Regions from separate parts of the Planococcus sp. APC 3900 genome, predicted to be linked through region 2. Evidence: riboswitches for the same ligand, from Rfam matches in the RefSeq annotation. Region 2 holds a riboswitch; each other region holds the start of a gene.
What was found. Region 2 has a riboswitch for S-adenosylmethionine ahead of metK (methionine adenosyltransferase). Riboswitches for the same ligand answer to the same signal wherever they lie in the genome.
Positions count from the first base shown of each region.

Region 1: another riboswitch for S-adenosylmethionine. It lies ahead of QMA04_RS03305 (O-acetylhomoserine aminocarboxypropyltransferase/cysteine synthase family protein); the one in region 2 lies ahead of metK (methionine adenosyltransferase).
Region 3: another riboswitch for S-adenosylmethionine. It lies ahead of QMA04_RS09320 (bifunctional homocysteine S-methyltransferase/methylenetetrahydrofolate reductase); the one in region 2 lies ahead of metK (methionine adenosyltransferase).
Region 4: another riboswitch for S-adenosylmethionine. It lies ahead of QMA04_RS02540 (methionine ABC transporter ATP-binding protein); the one in region 2 lies ahead of metK (methionine adenosyltransferase).

Region 1 is NZ_JASDCT010000001.1:656,239-661,292, forward strand. It holds gene QMA04_RS03300 (glycerol-3-phosphate acyltransferase) at 99-740, opposite strand; SAM riboswitch class I at 875-991, shown strand; gene QMA04_RS03305 (O-acetylhomoserine aminocarboxypropyltransferase/cysteine synthase family protein) at 1,092-2,384, shown strand; gene metX (homoserine O-acetyltransferase MetX) at 2,397-3,410, shown strand; gene QMA04_RS03315 (helix-turn-helix domain-containing protein) at 3,473-3,703, opposite strand; gene QMA04_RS03320 (DMT family transporter) at 3,808-4,683, shown strand; gene QMA04_RS03325 (mechanosensitive ion channel) at 4,826-5,054, shown strand, end outside.
Region 2 is NZ_JASDCT010000009.1:90,983-96,036, reverse strand. It holds gene QMA04_RS16345 (alpha/beta hydrolase family protein) at 1-661, shown strand, start outside; gene pckA (phosphoenolpyruvate carboxykinase (ATP)) at 723-2,312, opposite strand; SAM riboswitch class I at 2,725-2,837, shown strand; gene metK (methionine adenosyltransferase) at 3,038-4,246, shown strand; gene QMA04_RS16330 (gamma carbonic anhydrase) at 4,300-4,815, opposite strand; gene QMA04_RS16325 (alpha/beta hydrolase) at 4,929-5,054, shown strand, end outside.
Region 3 is NZ_JASDCT010000004.1:40,222-45,275, reverse strand. It holds gene metH (methionine synthase) at 1-466, opposite strand, end outside; gene QMA04_RS09320 (bifunctional homocysteine S-methyltransferase/methylenetetrahydrofolate reductase) at 447-2,306, opposite strand; SAM riboswitch class I at 2,379-2,483, opposite strand; partial or broken gene QMA04_RS18220 (DUF6920 family protein) at 2,738-3,337, opposite strand; gene QMA04_RS09305 (hypothetical protein) at 3,337-3,504, opposite strand; partial or broken gene QMA04_RS09300 (PadR family transcriptional regulator) at 3,644-3,766, shown strand; gene QMA04_RS09295 (hypothetical protein) at 4,396-4,977, opposite strand.
Region 4 is NZ_JASDCT010000001.1:512,609-517,662, forward strand. It holds gene QMA04_RS02530 (pyridoxal phosphate-dependent aminotransferase) at 1-711, opposite strand, end outside; gene QMA04_RS02535 (carbon-nitrogen family hydrolase) at 798-1,586, shown strand; SAM riboswitch class I at 1,638-1,739, shown strand; gene QMA04_RS02540 (methionine ABC transporter ATP-binding protein) at 1,808-2,821, shown strand; gene QMA04_RS02545 (methionine ABC transporter permease) at 2,811-3,482, shown strand; gene QMA04_RS02550 (MetQ/NlpA family ABC transporter substrate-binding protein) at 3,495-4,325, shown strand; gene QMA04_RS02555 (GNAT family N-acetyltransferase) at 4,391-4,954, opposite strand; gene QMA04_RS02560 (carbohydrate kinase family protein) at 5,032-5,054, shown strand, end outside.

The sequences.
Region 1 (5,054 bases), on a different contig from region 2:
TTCTTACTTTATGGTGAAATAACAAAAAAGTCAAGGGAATTATTGATATTTATTTCACAATCTTTGAAATGAAGAGAATAATGAGTTTGGAACCGCTTTCAGACTGGTTTTGTTGGTTTCTTTTTGAAAATGGAGGAAACTTTCTTCTCTTCTCCATTTTTTATTCGAATAATATTTTCGCTATGTTTCCATATGGCCATAGCAAATAAGGCACAAGCTGTCAGCAATGGCCATGGTCCGACGGCAGGACCGAAAGCGATAACAAAATAGACTGCGTAAAGGACCAGTACACCAATGACCAAATAATTGGTCGCAAGCGAAACACCGATGAGCAGTGCCAGGCCAACCAGCCCGAGCTTCCAGTCCAGTGCCAGCATGACACCGATCACCGAAGCCGTGCCTTTGCCGCCATTGAAGTTCATATAGAATGGGAAATTATGGCCGAATACGACACCGGCACCTATTATAAATAGAAAAGTCCAAATGATTTCGGGGGAAAAGGCACCCTTTTCCAGCAGAAAACGACAAGCTGCGACAGCGGCAAAGCCTTTAATAATATCGATCAAAGCAACCAGCAAACCGTATTTCCAACCCAGCACGATGGCGGCATTGGAAGCACCGGAATTTTTGACGCCTTCTTTTTTGACATTCACCCCAGATAAAAATTGTGCTGCGAGGGAACCGTGCAAACAACCGATTCCATAGCCTGCGATAAACAACAGCAGAACCCATCCAAGCATATTCATTCCTCCTTCTATACTAGAAGATAACGTTTGGGAAGAAACAAGGTTTCAAAATTTTTTGACTAATAGGGTTGACAAACCTTGTTAAAATTTTTATACTTCTCAACAAGACTAAAAACTAAATTTAATAACTCTTATCAAGAGTGGCGGAGGGATAGGCCCTGTGATGCCCGGCAACCAACAGACGACCATGTCTGGAAAGGTGCTAATTCCTACAGAACCGAACGATAGGTTCTGACAGATGAGAGGAGGTAACTCCGTAATTTACGGCCCTCTTCTTAGCGAAGGGGGCTTTTTGCTGTCCTCTTCGGTGATTTTCATGAATAAAAAAATTAGGGGGAATAGAAAATGACAAACTTAAAACCAGAAACTTTATTGCTGCATGGCGGACAACAGGCGGATCCAACAACAGGATCGAGAGGGGTGCCGATCTACAAAACCACTTCTTATGTGTTTAAAGATACGCAGCATGCACAAGACCTTTTCGGTCTGAAAGACACCGGCAATATCTATTCACGCATCATGAATCCGACAGTTGATGTATTTGAACAGCGCGTGGCGTTATTGGAAGGCGGGACTGCTGCAGTCGCATTATCTTCAGGAATGGCGGCAATTGCGTTCTCCATTTTAAATATTGCTGAAGCAGGAGACGAAATCGTAGCGGACAGCAACCTGTACGGCGGCACTTATAATTTATTCGCCAATACGTTGCCGCGTTACGGCATTAAAACCATATTTGTTGATGCAACCAATCCTGAAAACTTTAGAGCGGCAATCACCGATAAGACAAAAGCGGTATTCGGAGAAATTATCGGCAACCCGAGCCTGAACGTTTTTGATGTAGAGAAAGTAGCGGCAATCGCCCATGAAAACGGGCTTCCCTTATTGATTGACAATACATTTGCTTCACCATATGGCAGCAACCCGATCGAGTTCGGTGCTGATGTGGTCATTCATTCCGCTACAAAATGGATTGGTGGACACGGCACGACCATCGGCGGTGTTGCGGTGGATGCAGGAAAATTCAATTGGGACAATCCACGTTTCCCGAATTACACACAGCCGGATGAAAGCTATCACGGATTGCGTTATGGCATCGATGTACCGGATGCTGCATTTGCGACAAAACTGCGTGTCCAGCTGCTTCGTGACTTCGGTCCTTCATTGAGCCCGGAAAGTGCACATGCCTTGCTCCAAGGACTGGAGACTTTGCACCTGCGTATTCCGAAACACAGCAGCAATGCTCAAATTGTTGCAGACTACTTGAAGCAGCATCCGCAGATCGAATGGGTCAACTTCCTTGGATTTGAAGATCATCCATCACATCAATTGGCTAAAAAATACTTGAAAAATGACGGTTTCGGATCGATTGTCAATTTCGGCATCAAAGGCGGACGGCAGGCGGGCCGCAAAGTAATCGACAGTGTGGCTCTCTGGTCCCATGTTGCGAACGTAGGAGATGCCAAGTCGTTGATCATCCATCCGGCTTCAACTACACATCAGCAGTTAAATGATGAAGAGCTGAAATCGTCGGGTGTAACGGAAGAATTGATCCGCTTATCGGTCGGTTTGGAAAATCCGGAAGATTTAATCGCCGATTTGGAGCAGGCCATTCAGGCCGCAGTTTTGGAAAACGTTTAAGGAGGGATTTGAATGGCGACAGTATCCATTGGCTCATTAACCCTGGATTCAACGAAGACGATAAATCATGTAGAGCTGGCATACGAACGTCATGGAGATGAAAATGCTCCAACTGTGCTGGTCTGCCACGCATTGACGGGCGATCAATATGCAATAGGATCCGAAGAAAACCCGGGATGGTGGGCAGGGTTAATCGGACCAGGCAAGCCGGTGGATACAGATGTTTTTCAAGTGATCACTTTTAACGTGTTGGGAGGCAGCCACGGATCGACAGGCCCACTGACCATTAATCCGGAAACGGGCCAACCATATCGTGCAGACTTTCCGACTCTGACGATACGTGATATGGTTCGCGCAGAATACTATGCATTGCAGAAATTGGGGATCAACCATCTTGCAGGAGTTTTGGGAGGTTCGCTTGGAGGCATGAAGGCCCTGGAATGGGGGAAACTGTACCCGGAATTTGTGGATGCAATTCTCCCCCTGGCCGTTACTCCCTACTACAGCGATTACGGTTTGGCTTTCAATCATATCGGTATTCAAGCCATAGAAAGCGACAGAGATTTTAATGGCGGAAATTATGAAAGCTCAGCTGACCTGAAAGGATTTCAAGTAGCCCGTATGGCTGGTATGGTCACATATCGCAGCGGGAATATGTTCAATCAGCGCTTTGGACGCAGCAAAGCCGGAGAAGAATTCAATGTGCAGTCTTATTTGAATTACCAAGGGAAGAAGTTGGCGGGGCGGTTTGATGCCAATAGCTACCTGTTGCTGCTGAAAGCAATGAACACACACGATATCGGAGAAACCATTCTTGATGTTCCGGTTTATGCTCTATCATTTACGCATGACTTGCTGTATCCGAGTGAATTGCTGGTTCCTTGGCTTGAAGAGCAAAAGGATGTGAGTTGGGAAATCATTGAAACCGAATTTGGCCACGATGGTTTTCTTGTGGAATTTGAAAAATGGGGCGGCTTTATCGAAGAAAAATTAAAAAGCTTATTAGTGCCAGAGCTTACCCGCTAAGCGGGATTCGATGAAAAAGCACCTGAGGCGGGAATCCGATCCCACTTCAGGTGCTTTTTTAGTTAATCCTCGTCCTTGATATCCACATCGTCTGGTATCGGAGTGGCTCGCCATTCCTCCAGCGCTTGCTTGGCCTGTTCCAGCTGTTGGAAATGTGTTCCGAACTGAGAGGTGTTGATCATGTACTGCTCCCCATCATGGACTGCGCGAATACGGCCTTCCAATACATAGCGATTGACTTGTTCTTCAGGCATGGATAAAAATGCGGCAGTTTCCTGGACTGTCATATACATGGGATCTCCTCCTCTTTTCTTTTATTATAATAGAAGAAGACAGCTATCTCAAACCATTGACGCCATGGTATGTTAGAAGAAGAAGTTCAAGAACAGGGGTGTTGATGTTGAATTATATGGCGTATTTATTGGTTTTGCTGGCTGCAATTTTATGGGGAACCACAGGTACAGCCCAGTCTTTTTTTCAAGGGGCAGTCCATCCGCTATCAATCGGCGCTTTTCGTTTAGCAATTGGCGGTTTTTCTTTACTGTTGTTCGTAATTGTAGCCAGGAAACTATCGGTCCGGACGATTCCATGGCCTGCCACTATTCTTGCAGCCATCAGTATGGCGCTATTTCAACCTTTATTTTTTTCTTCCGTCCAGATGACTGGAATTGCTATCGGCACCGTTGTCACGATCGGAAGCGCACCTGTACTAACAGGATTGATCGAGTGGATAGCCTTAAAACAAAAACCTGACCGAATCTGGGGAAGTGCGACGCTTCTGGCATTAACCGGCTGCGTGCTATTATTTTCCAATAAAGGCCAGCAACTGGTGGATCCAGTGGGCATCGCTATGGCTTTGGGCGCTGGATTTTCCTTTGCAGTTTATGCGCTGGTAAGCAAATCTGTACTCAAGGCGATGGAGACTGTTTCTGCAGTCGCTGTGATTTTTTCATTGAGTGCTTGCTGCCTGCTGCCATTTTTATTGCTGTTTGATGTAAGCTACATCACCGTACCGCTCAATTTTTCTCTGATCATCTATTTAGGGATTGGAGCAACCAGTCTATCCTATCTGCTTTTTTCTTTTGGATTAAAGCAGATTCCCTCTTCTTCTGCAGTCACTTTGTCATTGGCTGAGCCACTGACAGCCGCTGTTTTAGGGGTAGTGGTTGTCGGAGAAGTGCTAAGTGGACTGTCGTGGCTCGGAGTCATGCTGCTTTTAGGCGGCATTTTGATATTGACGATCGGCAAGCGAAGAGAGGTTCCTGCTTCTTAAAAACCTTTCTTTGTGTTTTAAAAACCGTCCTTACGTGGACGGTTTTTCTTTTGGATGCCAAATAGCCTCATTGGAAGTTTAGGAGTGGAGCACTGAGGGGATAGTAACTAAAGATATAAAAAAATAAAAAGGAGTTGAGTATATGAACGATGTGGGCAATTCTTTCAGAGGAGTCGGCAACACGATCATCGATTATATTCCAAACGTTCTGGGAGCATTATTATTACTGCTCATCGCATGGATAGTAGCGACGATCGTTCGGGCCATTTTTACGAAAGGATTAAAAAAAGCAGGGGCAGACCGAGCTATGGTGAAAGGCCATATGGCTAAAACAAAAGAAGATGCGGACAGCAAACTGGATTCTATAGGGA
Region 2 (5,054 bases):
GGAGCCCGGAAACTATAGCGGCATTTTGTATTTAAGGGGTGGCATCCAGTCGATCGGAATGGTGCGCCCTGCTCGGATCGCCCAATTTGCGGCACAGGGCTTTGTCGTGTTTGCGCCTTATTACAGAGGCAACCGGGGTGGTGAAGGCCGTGATGAATTTGCGGGGGCAGACCGGTGGGATGCGGTCCATGCAGTCGATGTCCTGAAGCACTACAGCAACGAAAACGTGCATCTGCTGGCGTTTTCAAGAGGCGGCATCATGGCTTTATGGACGGCAATCCTTCGCCCGGATATTGCATCTGTCGTTACGTGGGCGGGTGTAACAGATACAGTACTGACATATAAAGAGCGGCCGGACATGCGGCGCATGATGAAACGGCTCTATGGCGGGACGCCCAACACAGCATTGGCTGAATACGAAGAACGCAATCCCTTGTTGCGGATCGAGGAAAGTGCAGCCCCTTTTTTGATCATTCATGGCCTGAAGGATGAAAACGTCTATCCGGCTCAAGCTTTTCTGTTGGAAGAAGCATTAAAGCTGAATGGGCAGACGCACGAAACCTGGTATTTTCCGGATTACACACATTTTTTTCCGCCGGCAGCAAATCGCCAAACAGTACAAGCAGTCTGTAAGTGGATGGGTGAACAAGAAAAAAAATGATTTAACTGAATCCAAACAAAAAAACCGTTCGGATTTCTCCGAACGGTTTTTTAACATATGCTTATTTTTGAAGTGGTCCGCCGAGTGTAGTAATTTCCGGTGCGACAGTACCGAACTTTTGGAAGTTCTCTTGGAATTTCTGTGCCAATTCCGTTGCTTTCTGGTCATAAGCTTCTTTGTCTGCCCATGCATTGCGTGGGTTCAATACTTCTGTCGGCACTCCTGGTACTTCTACAGGAATCTCGAGGCCGAAGATCGCTTCTTTTTCGGTCGGTACGTTGTTCAACTCGCCTTTGATGGCAGCGCGAACCATTGTACGCGTGTAAGAAAGCTTCATGCGGCTGCCGACTCCGTAGACGCCGCCAGTCCAACCTGTGTTGACAAGGAAGACTTGAACGCCGTGCTCATCGATTTTATTGCCGAGCATTTCTGCATAGACCGTTGCGTGCAACGGCAGGAATGGTGAACCGAAGCAAGTAGAGAATGTTGCTTCAGGAGATGTAATGCCGCGTTCTGTACCAGCCAATTTTGATGTATAGCCGCTTAGGAAATGGTACATCGCCTGTTCTTTCGTCAACTTGCTGATTGGAGGCAAGACGCCGAATGCATCTGCTGTCAAGAAGACGATCGTTTTCGGATGTCCAGCAATTGAAGGGTCTACAATATTATCGATTGCCTGCATTGGGTAAGCAGCACGTGTATTTTCAGTCAATGAACCATCGTTGTAGTCAGGGATGCGTGTATCCGGATCCACTACCACGTTTTCAAGGACAGAACCAAAACGGATGGCGTCGTAGATTTGTGGTTCGTTTTCGCGTGACAAGTTGATGGTTTTGGCATAGCAGCCGCCTTCGATATTGAAGACGCCATTATCGGACCAGCCATGCTCGTCATCACCGACCAATTTACGGTCTCCATCAGCTGACAAAGTCGTTTTGCCTGTACCGGACAAGCCGAAGAACAAAGTCACATCGCCGTCTTGGCCAACGTTCGCTGAACAGTGCATAGGAAGAATGCCTTTTTCAGGCAATAAGTAGTTCATGATTGAGAAGATGGACTTCTTCATTTCGCCGGCGTATTCAGTACCCCCGATCAAAATGATGCGTTGTTCCATCGATACAATGATGAATGTTTCAGAAGCGGTCCCATCAACTGCAGGGTCTGCCATGAATGTAGGAGCATAGACTACAGTGAATTCAGCTTCATGCGTTTTCAATTCTTCAGCCGTCGGACGGATGAACAATTGGTGGGCAAACAGGTTATGCCACGCGTACTCATTGATAGTTTGGATCGGTACACGGGATTCGTGGTCAGCTCCGGCGAATCCTTTGAATACGTATAGCGCATCTTTTTCTTTTAGGTGTTTAAGCACTTTAGCGTACAGGTTTTCGAACACTTCGCTGGAAATCGGACGGTTCACATTGCCCCAGTCGACTTTGTTTTTAGAACTTTCTTCTTCGACCATGTATTTGTCTTTCGGCGAGCGGCCTGTGTATTTCCCAGTCTCCGCTTTAACAGCGCCTTCCCGTGTCAAAACCGCTTCTCCGCGAGATGTTGCTGCTTCCACTAATTGTGGCACTGATAATTGAACATGTACATTTGGGCCAGTCAAAAGATCCTTCAAATCGTTTGCAAAGTTCACTGAAGTCATATATATGTACCTTCCTTTTCTGTTATTCCCATGGCGATGGGGAGGATGTATATTCGTTCATTAGTATAACACATTAGGTTCATTAGTCTATACTAATTCGCTGCAGAATTGAAAAAATATTGAAATAAGGTTCTATATTAGGGGATTGGGAAGGACGGAGGCTGTTGCTCCTTGGAAAATTCGAAGGTCATATTGTTTTAAAGATGGGGCTAACTCCCATCATAACAGGAGCTGTATGAAATCACATAATCCCAATTAGAAATTATTGCAGTTTCCTGGCCGATAGGAAAAGAACTTCACGAATGTTCACTGCGTAGGATGAGAGCATCCAGCAATAAAATTTGAGCATTTTATTCGCCGAAATCGTTGACATCCCCAAACTATTTCCGTATGATGAAAAATTGAACGGATACTCTTATTCCGAGCTGGTGGAGGGGACAGGCCCTATGAAACCCGGCAACCTGCTGCAACTGCAGTGATGGTGCCAAACCTGAAACAAGGCTTACAGGCCTTGGATGATAAGAGTGAAAGGTGCTTATGATGATTCTCCTTTCCTCATGACGAATGAGTGAAGGGATTTTTTTATGGAATGCCCTTAATCCTCGTGTGAAAGGCCACAGACGGCTTGAAGTTCAATCCGGAAATTCCGGAACGGACTTGACATGGGAAACGAGTACCGTATCAATTTCGAGAGCAATCTCGCAGGATATAAGGAGGAACATTTTTTGAAAAACCGTCGATTATTTACTTCAGAATCAGTAACAGAAGGGCATCCGGACAAAATCTGTGACCAAATCTCAGATGCTATTTTGGATGCAATCTTAACCGAGGATCCAAACGCACGTGTTGCGTGTGAAACGACTGTAACGACAGGACTTGTTTTAGTAGCAGGGGAGATCACTACTTCCACTTATGTGGACATTCCAAAAGTCGTTAGACAAACGGTAAGAGAAATTGGATACACACGCGCTAAATATGGTTTCGATTCAGAAACAAGTGCAGTTCTTACAGCGATCGATGAGCAATCGCCGGATATTGCTGCCGGAGTCAATGTGGCACTTGAATCACGTGAAGGCCAAATGACAGATAAAGAAATGGACGATATCGGAGCAGGCGACCAAGGGTTGATGTTCGGATATGCCAACAACGAAACTGAAGAATTAATGCCATTGCCGATTTCATTGGCACATAAATTGGCGCGCCGCTTGGCTGAAGTACGCAAGGAAGAAATTCTTCCATATTTGCGCCCGGATGGCAAAACGCAGGTGACAGTTGAATATGATGAAAACAATAAACCGCTACGCGTGGACACAATTGTTATCTCTACTCAGCACCACCCGGAAGTAACGCTTGAACAGATTCAACGCAATATTAAAGAATACGTCATCAAAGAAGTCGTTCCGGCAAAATGGATCGATGAAGACACCAAATACTTTATCAATCCAACTGGGCGTTTCGTAATTGGCGGACCTCAAGGAGATGCGGGCTTGACTGGCCGCAAAATCATCGTAGATACCTACGGTGGCTATGCTCGCCATGGCGGCGGTGCTTTCTCCGGTAAAGACGCGACAAAAGTTGACCGTTCAGCAGCTTACGCAGCCCGTTATGTAGCTAAAAACATCGTTGCTGCAGGCCTTGCAGACAAATGCGAAGTGCAGTTGGCGTATGCAATCGGAGTAGCACATCCTGTGTCTATCGCTTTCGATACATTCGGCACGGGCAAAGTAGATGAAGACAAATTGGATGATTTGGTACGTGCAAACTTTGATTTGCGTCCTGCCGGCATCATCAAAATGTTGGATCTGCGCCGCCCGATCTACAAGCAGACTGCAGCTTACGGACACTTTGGCCGTACGGATGTTGATCTTCCTTGGGAACGTACTGACAAAGCAGCAATTCTTAAAGAAAAAGCTGGCGTAGAAGCTGGTATTTAAACATGCGTTAGAAAAGGATGACCGGGCAGCGATGCCTGGTCATCCTTTTTTTGTTAGTCTTTTTGAAGAGATTTGTAATAAGCCCCTTTTTCCGCATATTCGCGAACGATGCGTTCCATGTCGATTTTGTCATCTTCGCGCAGTTCACGGACCACTTTTGCGGGACGGCCGAGCGCAAGCATGCCGGGTGGAATGACTTTTCCGGGAGGAACCAAGCTGCCCGCTCCGACAAATGCACCTTCTCCGATTTCCGCTCCGTCGAGAATGACGGACCCCATGCCTACCAGCGCCCCTTTGCGGATGATGCAGCTATGCAAAGTCACTTGATGGCCAATGGTCACTTCATCTTCCAAAAGCAAGGTTTTGCCAGGGCTTTGATGAAGCATGCAAAGATCCTGGATATTGACTTTATTGCCGATAATGGTTGGTGAGACATCGCCGCGGATAACCGTGTTGAACCAAACCGATGAATGGGCGCCAATCGTCACATCACCCGAGATGGTCGTATAGTCAGCGATGAAAACCGATGGATCGATTTGGGGGAATTTGTCTTTATATGGATAAATCATGGCAAAGCTCCTTTAAAAAAGATAAGATATTCTATAATCGTAACAAATCAAATCAAAACGTCAAATAGGAAATACAGCAGTAAGAATTATTGGTGGAGAAAGGAAGTCGGAATATGTGGAAATGGCAGGCGGAAGGCACAGCAAAAGCGGTAGTGGTATTGATCCATAGCGCGTATGAGCAGCATCTGCGTTATGCATGGCAAATTGAGAAATGGCGATCGGCTGGATTTCATGTCTAT
Region 3 (5,054 bases), on a different contig from region 2:
CTCCGCCTTCAATCAAAGCCTTGGCTTGCACATAAAAGTTTTCCAGCATTTCATCGAATGTCGCGCCGCCCGTCACCGACAATGTTTTTGTCGTCGGTCCAATAGCGCCGGCCACAAAACGCGGCCATTCCGGCGTCGAAAAAGCAGCAGCCGCCTTTTTGGCGATTTCCACTCCACGCCGGTTGATTTCCGCTGCCTGATCGCCGATTCCATACTCATCCAACACAATCGGCGTTCCGCCGAATGTATTGGTGCAAAGAATATCAGCTCCCGCTTTCAGATAGGCCGCATGAATTTCTTCAATGACCTCCGGACGGACAATATTCAAATATTCGTTGCAGCCGTCGAATTCATCACCACCAAAATCTTCAGGGGAAAGATCCGCATTCTGGATCATCGTTCCCATAGCTCCATCGATGATCAATATTCTTTTTTCGAGTTGTTGTTCAATAAGATGTTTGGACATGTATAGGATCGCTCTCTTTCTGTTGATCTAGTTGTCTGATGTAATGGATCAATTCCACGGTCATATCGTAACGGACAAACGGTGTGATCAGGTAGATGCCATGGAACAGTTCGGCTGCTGTATCGATCAATTCTTTCGCAATCTGGATGCCTTCTTCCGTCGCGCGGCCTTTGTCTTCGCCGCAGGCACGCATACGTTCAAGCGCATCTTCCGACAGTTTGATTCCCGGCACTTCATTGTGCAGGAATTCGGCACTGCGGATGCTCGTCAACGGCATAACTCCGATAAAAATCGGTGTTTCCAGGTGTTTGGTCGCTTCGTGGATTTCGATGATTTTCTCTTTTGTGTAAACCGGCTGCGAAATGAAATAATCTGCACCGCTTTCGATTTTTTTCTCCAGTCTCGCTACGGCCCGGTCCAGCACACGGACATTCGGGTTGAATGCCGCAGCGACTGAAAAGTTGGCTTTTTTCCGCAAAGGCTTGCCGGAAAATGAAATCCCTTCATTGAGCTTTTTGATCAATTGGATCAATTCCATGCTCGAGACGTCATAGACGCTGGTTGCTCCCGGGAAATCGCCGACTTTGGTCGGATCTCCTGTTACGGCGAGTATATCATGGATTCCGAGCGCATCGAGCCCCATCAAATGCGATTGCAGACCGATCAGGTTGCGGTCACGGCAAGTAATGTGGGCAAGCGCCCGAATGTCTTGCTTGTGTTTGAGGATGGAGCCCATCGCCATATTGCTGATGCGCGGCGATGCCAAAGAATTGTCCGCCATGGTTACGGCATCCACTCCGGCCTCGTTCAAAGCGGCAGAGCCTTCCAGGAATTTAGTGGTATCCAAATGGCGCGGTGTGTCCAGTTCCACAATGATGGTCCGTTCCGTTTTGGCTTTTTCATGAAGCGGTTTGACTGCCAATGCTTCCGCTTCACGGATGACAATCGGTTTTCTTTTCGTGACTTCTTTATGGACAATCGGCGGCAAATGGTTCAGGTGCTTTTTCACCGCTTCAATGTGCTTCGGCGTCGTGCCGCAGCAGCCTCCAATTAAACGGACCCCTTCTTCTCTCAATAACAAAGCGGCACGCCCAAAATAATCCGCTTCCGATTCATAGACGATCCGACCATCCTCCACATCCAGCAGGCTGGCGTTCGGGTAAGCCGATAAAAACGCTTTTTCAGGCAATGTGACTTCTTCAAAGGCCTGAATGGTATGGTGCGGGCCAAGACGGCAGTTGACGCCGACAATATCCGCTCCCAGACTTTCCAGTTGATGAAGAGCTTCGTTCAGCGACATTCCATTTTGCAGAATCCCCGGGTCGTGCATGGATACTTGCGCAATCAACGGCGTATCCGTCATCCCTTTCAGGTGCTTGACCGTTTCTGCGAGTTCTTCGAAATCGTAATAGGTTTCCAGCAATAGGCCGTCGGGATTTCCCGCCAACAAGTGGCTTGCCTGCTGGTCCACCATCGCAATGATTTCCTGCAGGGTGGCATCGCTTTTCCGGATTCCGCGGATTCCGCCGATGGTTCCGAAAACGAATTGGCCGCCCGGCGCTGCTGCACGTTTGGCGATGTCGATCGCGGCTTTATTGATGCCAGCGACTTGCTCTTCCAAACCGTAGCGTGCCAGCTTCGCTGCATTCGCTCCGTATGTGTTGGTCTGGATAATATCCGCGCCGGCTTTGATGTAATCCAAATGGATTTTCTCAATCACTTCCGGGCGCTGCAGATTCAATTCCTCATTGCAATACTCGATGCCGTATGAATACAGCAATGTTCCCATGGCACCATCCGCCGTCAAAATCCTGGTCTTTAATTCGTCTAATAATCCCACTCTTCTCAACCTCCTATATATACAAAAAAAGCCTTCATGAAAAAGAAGGCTTTACGATATCAAACTCGTTCCTTTTCATCTGCCAGACAATTTCTTGCCTGCTGGATTTAGCACCTGACCTTTCGGCTGGTTGCTGAAGCATCATAGGGCCAGTCCCTCAACTTCTCTCGATAAGAATTCACTATTCAGTTTTAAGTATTCTAAATATGGTACCTGTATCTGAAGAGCAGGTCAAGGCAATCTGTCAAAAAACAATGAAATTTCTGTGATTTTTTTCACAATGTATACATTTAATGTATAAAACAGCTTAATGCGTTCAACTAACCGTTGAAAATGGACCAGGAAAAGGAGTTAAGTTCTATAAATATGATTGGAAGAAATCAAGAATGCCTACTGATCCTGTCTGCAGTCCATCACTTAAAAGCATCATTTCATGAAAATTGTCCATTGATAGAATTGAATCGTATGTCATGTACATCAAATCGATACCAAGTAAACGGCCTTTCTTCCAGCATCCAGCTGATTTCCATCTTCACTGGAACGGTCAGTCCCCCCACTTTCCGCTGCTTTTTAACAGTGCCCACGCACAGCAGGGAACGGGCGTCTTCTCCACTGTCTTTGTAGCGCCAGGCTTCCACTTTCAGCAATTCGTTTTGTTCATTGAAAAAATAAGTGACAGAACCTTTAAGGCCTTCAAAATTCATGGTCGCTGTTGCGGAGTGTGCGTCCACCTCCTACCAGGAAATGAAGGGACTGAGGACAGCCGAAGGATACCAGGCGAGTTCCATCAGGTAGCGCTGGAGTGCCGATTCATTGGTCTTTTCATCATCAACTGTTTTGGAAATCGGAATGATGCCTGCAAGCTTGATGTGCATACTTGCCTTCCCTTCCAGGAAATTGTCTTTTCCTGTCACAACTACGCCTTTGCCCATTTTCAGCTTCACGATCCATCGGAAAGCAGGTGGATCCGTATAGCTGATTTGCTCTGCTTCGGATACGGTCCACTGCTTCTGTTCTGGTTTCAGTTTCATTACCCCGATTGCTTAAGACTCACCAAATTGATTTGTTCATGGCCAATAGCCCCAATTTCGGATAACCACCCTTTTATACAGGTTGGCAGTGAGCTAATCATATCTGCTGTCAGTTTGTTGGAAATTGCCCGACCTGTTTTCTTTCCAGCTTTTTCTTTATTCTCCATCACTCTCCCTCCTTTTACTTGCTATACCTGTTTATTGAATGCATAAAGCATTTTATTATCAAATTTTATACGAAAGGTCAAAAAAAGAGTATTTTATAGCAAAGTGATATATATCAACTTGATATAGGGAGGCGTATAAATGGCTAGAGAAAATCATTCGCAATATGCCATTCTTGGTCTATTGACAACAGACTGCCGCACAGGCTATTCGATCAAGCAAATGATTGATACAAGCCTGAACCATTTTTGGAAAATCAGTTATGAATTCGGCTTAGCCAAAGCACTTGGAAAGAAAGCCATCACTCCCGCCCTTTCATCTGCCCGCCAACGCCTTAATAAGCAAGAACAATCCTCATAAGTTCAAAAGCAAAAGGCCTGTCTGAAGATTTCAGACAGCCCCAGCTTGTAGACAAAAGAATATTTATGTCGCTCAAAGGGTGAATATGCAATTTGTTGTCTTTCTATTGGATCCTGCACTCCAGGTGGACGCTTTCCTGCGGGCTTGCGACGAAGCTAGCGAAGCGATGCAGGAGCATATCTTTGCCCTTCGCCGCCTTGCGTTACGGATTTTTGTATGAAGGAGTTACTAAGTTTATTGGGACGATGACGATGGTTTCCGGATTCTGACTAGCAGGCTATTTCCTTTGATTGAAGCTACACGCCCCCGATCGGGCTGGCCACGGAGACTCCTGTGGGACAGCGAAAGCTGAAGACCCCGCAGGAACGCAGTGACGAGGAGGCTGAAGCTGAGCCCACGGAACGCGAAGTGGCCGGACCGGTTGGGGTATGCACCGCTATTCATTTTTGAAAGACTTTGTCTATAGTCTAGGCCTGTCTGAAGATTTCAGACAGGCCTTTTGCTTGGGTTATTCAGTACGGTTTCACTCTCCATTAAAAAAGGCTTTGCAGTTCCTTCACTGGCCGGACGTCCGGCTGCCCTTCGTAACTGGTAAATTCGATTTCACCGATGCGCATGCCGGCATTGTATTCGCCGATGATCGTATCCAGCAGAATAAATGAAGCCGAGACGAATTCATCTTCATTGTCTTCTGTAAATCCTTTGATGTACAAAATCAGGTTGACTTCATCGCTGTCTTTTTCGAAGGTACAGAAAATGTCTTCCCATGACAGTTCAATTTCACCATACTCGATGGAAACCTCTTCTTCCTGCGGCTGACGAAACGCCACGATCGTAAAGAGTGGCAAATCAGGGGCTTGGCCGACCAGATTGATCACAGCATCAAATGCTTCCACCATGCCATCAGCGCTGACGATGAATTCCCGTTTTCCGTCCACCAGCCCTTCACTGAGTTCAAAAGCCAGATGCCGATTTACTTTATGCAACTTCTTTTCCAATTGGTTAAAGAGCTTGTCTCTACCGGAATCGTCCAAATCAAAATAGGCTTCTTTATTATCTTCAAACCATTCCCAGAAAGCTGCTACCTTATCTTTTCTCTTCGGCAACCAATTCATCCTGCTATCCCCTTTGCAACCATCTACGTTCTTTTCTCTCTATCATAATCATTTTCACGCAAAAGCGATAGTTCTTT
Region 4 (5,054 bases), on a different contig from region 2:
CGATAAAGTGTACATTTCGATGCCAACTTCTTTAGCCCCTTCAGATTGAAGGAAACTGACCGGTTTTTTTCCGTCAAACCCGACAGCTCCATAAGCGAAATCATGGACAACCGCAATGCTGTTGTCCTTGGCGAATTTGACTGTCTCATCAAAGAATTCTTTAGTCGCTACTGCACCGGTCGGATTGTTCGGGTAGTTCAAATACATCAGTTTGGCGCGTGAGCGGATGCTTCCAGTCAACTCGGCATAATCCGGCAAATAGCCATTTTCCGGATTCAGCCTCATCAGCTCATACCCGATATCTGCAAGCGGGGCTCCCGACAGGTAATCCGGATAACCGGGATTCGGCAGAAGTAATAGATCATCCGGATCCAACAGAGCCAAGGGCAGCTCAACAAGTCCGATTTTCGTTCCTGCCAAGATTGCAACTTCGAGGTCAGGATCGATATCCACACCATACTCGCGTTTGTAAAAATTCACAGCGGCTTGACGCAGTTCCGCTATGCCGCGAAAAGGTGAATATTTATGCGTTTTTGGATCGGCTGCAGCGGTTTGCAGGGCTTTGATAATATGATCGGGCGTCGGCTGGTCGGGATTGCCTTGGCCAAGATTGATGACATCGCGTCCTTCAGCGATTGCTTTGCTTGTTTTGGCCACCAGTGAAGCGAAAAACTGCGTGGGCAAGTTTTGGAGCCGTTTTGAAAAGTCCATGTGATTCTCCTTATTTTCGAAATAATTGCACTTCTACTTCAAATCTTATAGAGTTGAAGGTAACTTGTCTAGTGGAGGAGAAACGAATGAAAATTGCATGCGTTCAAATGGATATCGCTTTTGGTCAGCCGGAATTGAATTATCGGAAGGTCCTGGATTATTTAACGGAAGCGGCAAGCAATGGAGCGGAGACGATCGTCTTGCCTGAAATGTGGAATACAGGATATGCATTGACCGAACTGGATACATTGGCAGACAGCACAAACCGGACAGTGGAATTGCTCAAAAGTTTTGCGAAAGAGCATAAAGTCAATATTGTGGGTGGCTCTGTTTCGACTGAAAAAAACGGAGGATTCTATAATACGATGTACGTTGTCGACAAAGACGGCGGGCTGGTTTCGGAATACGATAAAGCTCACCGTTTTTGTTTAATGGATGAACATATCCATCTTGAAGAAGGCGATACACTTGGCACATTCGAATTGGATAATCAGACATACGGAGGCGTCATTTGTTACGATATCCGTTTTCCTGAATGGATCCGTGCCCAGGCGCTGAACGGTGCAAAACTTGTATTTGTATCAGCGGAATGGCCCGAAGCGCGGATTGATCATTGGCGCATCTTGTTGCAGGCACGCGCCATCGAAAACCAAATTTTTATTGTCGCCTCGAACCGTATCGGCAGTGATCCAAACAATGAATTCGGCGGCAGCACGATGGTGATCGCTCCCTGGGGAGAAGTTCGTTTGGATATGAAGAAAGAGGAAGGCATTGGTTATGCAGAAATCGATTTGGATGAAGTAGAGGAAGTCCGGAAGCGCATTCCGGTATTCGCCGATCGCCGTGAGCAATTGTACGAAAAATTCAAAAAGTAGATTGACACTCGCTGGGGATGCCTGTAACATAAAATTCAATTAAATAACTTAAACTTATCAAGAGAGACTGAGGGACAGGCCCTGTGACGTCCGGCAACCCCCGATTGGGAAGGTGCCAAATCCAACGGAACCCAATGTTCCGAAAGATAAGTCGAGAAACTAAATTTTTCGATGCTTCTTTCTTGATGAAAGAGGCATCTTTTTATTGGCGGGAGGAAGCTATGATACAGATTGAGAAATTGACGAAAACTTACACAACTAAGCATGGCACCGTCACTGGAGTGGATAATGTTTCATTGGAAATCGGAAAAGGTGAAATTTTCGGCATCGTCGGCTATTCAGGTGCCGGCAAAAGTTCGCTGATCCGTTGCATCAACTTGCTTGAACGGCCGACTTCCGGCAGCGTCACAGTAGATGGCAATGATTTGACCAAACTACACAGTGAAAAATTGAGAAAAGCCCGTTTGAAAATCGGCATGATTTTTCAGCATTTCTACCTGATCAGCCAAAAGACGGTGTACGAAAATATCGCTTTTGCGCTTCGGGCTGCAGGCACTCCATCTAAAAATCTGAAAGGCCGCGTGGAGGAATTGTTGGAAATGGTCGGTTTATCAGATAAACGCGATGTTTATCCAGCTCAATTGAGCGGTGGACAGAAACAGCGTGTCGGCATCGCACGGGCATTAGCCAACAATCCGGCCGTTTTGTTATGTGATGAAGCAACATCGGCACTGGATCCGAATACCACATTGTCCATTTTGCGTTTATTGAAAGACATCAATCTTAAATTGAACATCACAATTGTACTGATTACGCATGAAATGAATGTCGTCAAGGAAATCTGTGACCGCATGGCCGTCATGCAAGGTGGCCGTGTCATTGAAGAAGGTCAGGTCTACGACATTTTTGCAGATCCTCAAAAGGAATTGACTAAGGAATTCATCTCCAGCGTCGTCTCTTTCAATGTTCCGGAACATCTGTTGAGCGAATTTACGGGTACAGTAGTGAAAGTGTTGTTCAAAGGGGGAGTGGCCGGAGAAGGCGTAATTTCCGATATGCTGCAGAATTATCCGGTCAAAGGAAACTTTTTGCATGGAGCAATTGAGTACATTCAGGAAAGGCCGCTTGGCGTTTTTATCATGGAGTTGAAAGGGACTTCTTCTGACGTCATGGATGCATTGAAGTATATGGAAAGCAGATCGGCAATTGTGGAGGTGATTCCGAATGGGCGTTGAATGGGGACGAATTATTGAATTATGGCCCGAAATACAGACTGCTTTTTTTCAGACACTGACAATGATCGGGATTTCCTTGGCAGTGGCTTTGATTGTCGGCCTGCCTTTGGGAATCTTGCTGTTCATTACAGACCGCGGCTTATTTCTTGAAAACCGGCCGGTCAATGCTGTGATTGGTTTTATCGTCAATATTGTACGCTCTATTCCGTTTATCATTTTGTTGGTGGCACTTATTCCACTGACGAAACTTATTACAGGAACAACCATTGGCCCGATTGCGGCGAGTGTGTCCCTATCGGTTGCGGCGATTCCGTTTTTCGCACGTATTGTGGAAAACTCACTGCGTGAAATCGATAAAGGCGTCATTGAGGCAGCGATTGCCGTGGGTGCGACACCATGGATGATCATCAAAGACGTTCTGCTGCCGGAAGCGAAAGCAAGCATTATCCAGGGGGTGACATTGACCATCATCAGCCTGGTCGCCTATTCTGCGATGGCAGGCGTAGTAGGCGGCGGAGGCATTGGAGATTTGGCCATCCGCTTCGGCTATTACCGCTACGATAATACGATCATGATTGTTACTGTTGTCATTTTGATTGTGTTGGTCCAATTGATTCAACAAGCTGGCGACTATACGGCGAAAGCCATCGATAAACGATAAGGGGAGAATGACATGAAAAAATTAGGATTTATTTTAGCAGCAAGCGCATTGGCTTTGGCAGCATGCGGCAGTGGAGAAGAAAGCGGCTCTGAAGGAACTGGAGGAGAAGCTTCGAAGGACATTAAACTAGGGGCTACTGCAGGTCCATACAGCGACATGCTGAGCAAGGCGATTGTGCCTGGACTTGAAGAAAAGGGTTACACAGTGGAATTGGTGGAGTTCAGCGATTACATTCAGCCGAACGTAGCACTCGATGGTGGCGATATTGATGCCAACCTGTTCCAGCACACGATTTACCTGGAAAACTTCGAAAAAGAGAATGGCATGGACCTATCCGCACTGATTACGGTGCCAACAGCGCCTATGGGCCTCTACTCGAACCAATACGATTCTTTGGAAGCAATTGAGGATGGAGCAACCATTGCGATTCCGAACGATCCGGTCAACGGTGCACGTGCTTTGCTGATGCTGCAGGATGAAGGCTTAGTCGAGTTGGATCCGGAAGCTGAAGTGCTGCAGGCGTCCGAAAGAGATGTTATTACAAATGAGAAAAACTTGGAATTTCAGCCGATCGAAGCAGGCCAATTGCCGCGGGCAGTTGATGGTTCTGACTTGGCGGCTGTACCCGGAAACTTTGCAATAGCTGCTGAAATGGATCTATTGGATGCATTGGCACTTGAAAACATGCCGGATCAATACCGCAATGTAGTGGCGGTCAATGCAGAAAATGAAGACAGCGAATTAGCAAAGGATTTAGTGGAAATTGTGGAATCGGCTGAATTTGAAGCAGTCATTGATGAAGAATTTGAAGGATTCGGCAAGCCGGAATGGATGGCTGAATAAAAATTTCGATACAGAAAGCCGCTCCAGCGAAAAAATCTGGAGCGGCTTTTTTATGTTGAACAATGTCAGGAAATGGTCTTGACCATATGATGGAAAGGCTCACCGATAATGGTCCAAGGCTCCGTTATGGAATAGCCCAGGCGTTTGTAGAGGCGGATCGCTCCTTCTTTACCAATATCCACATTCAACGAGAGTTTGCCGCCTCCTTCAGCCAACACGCGTTCTTCTGCGAATTCAAATAGCTTCGAGCCGATTCCTTGCCCCTGGTAGGCTGGATCGACTGAGACAGTATCGATATACCATTCGTCAAGATGGGCTTCCGGTTCAATGGAACGATCATGGCCTTGCTTTTTCAGTTGATCAATTAAATAGCGGTCCAGGGCTTCAGCTTGATTGCCGTGATAGAGCACCAAGGCGCCCGCAATAGTGCCATTGACTAAAGCGGTGTAGGTATAGTGATAGCTATGGCGTGTATGTTCCCCGCGTACCATCTCCGCAACTTTTTCCAATACGGCCCCTGGCTCTTTTTGTGCCGTCATATGATCGGCGATTTCACCGATGGCATTAATAATGAGCGGCGCTACGTTTTCTGCGTCTTCTGGCCGTGCTTGTCGTATAATGACATTCATACGGTATTCCTCCTTTTCTTACTCAACAATTAAATTATAGCAAGGAAGAAGCCATTTAACATGAAGGAGGTCAACAGATGGTAAAAACAAAGCACGTCCT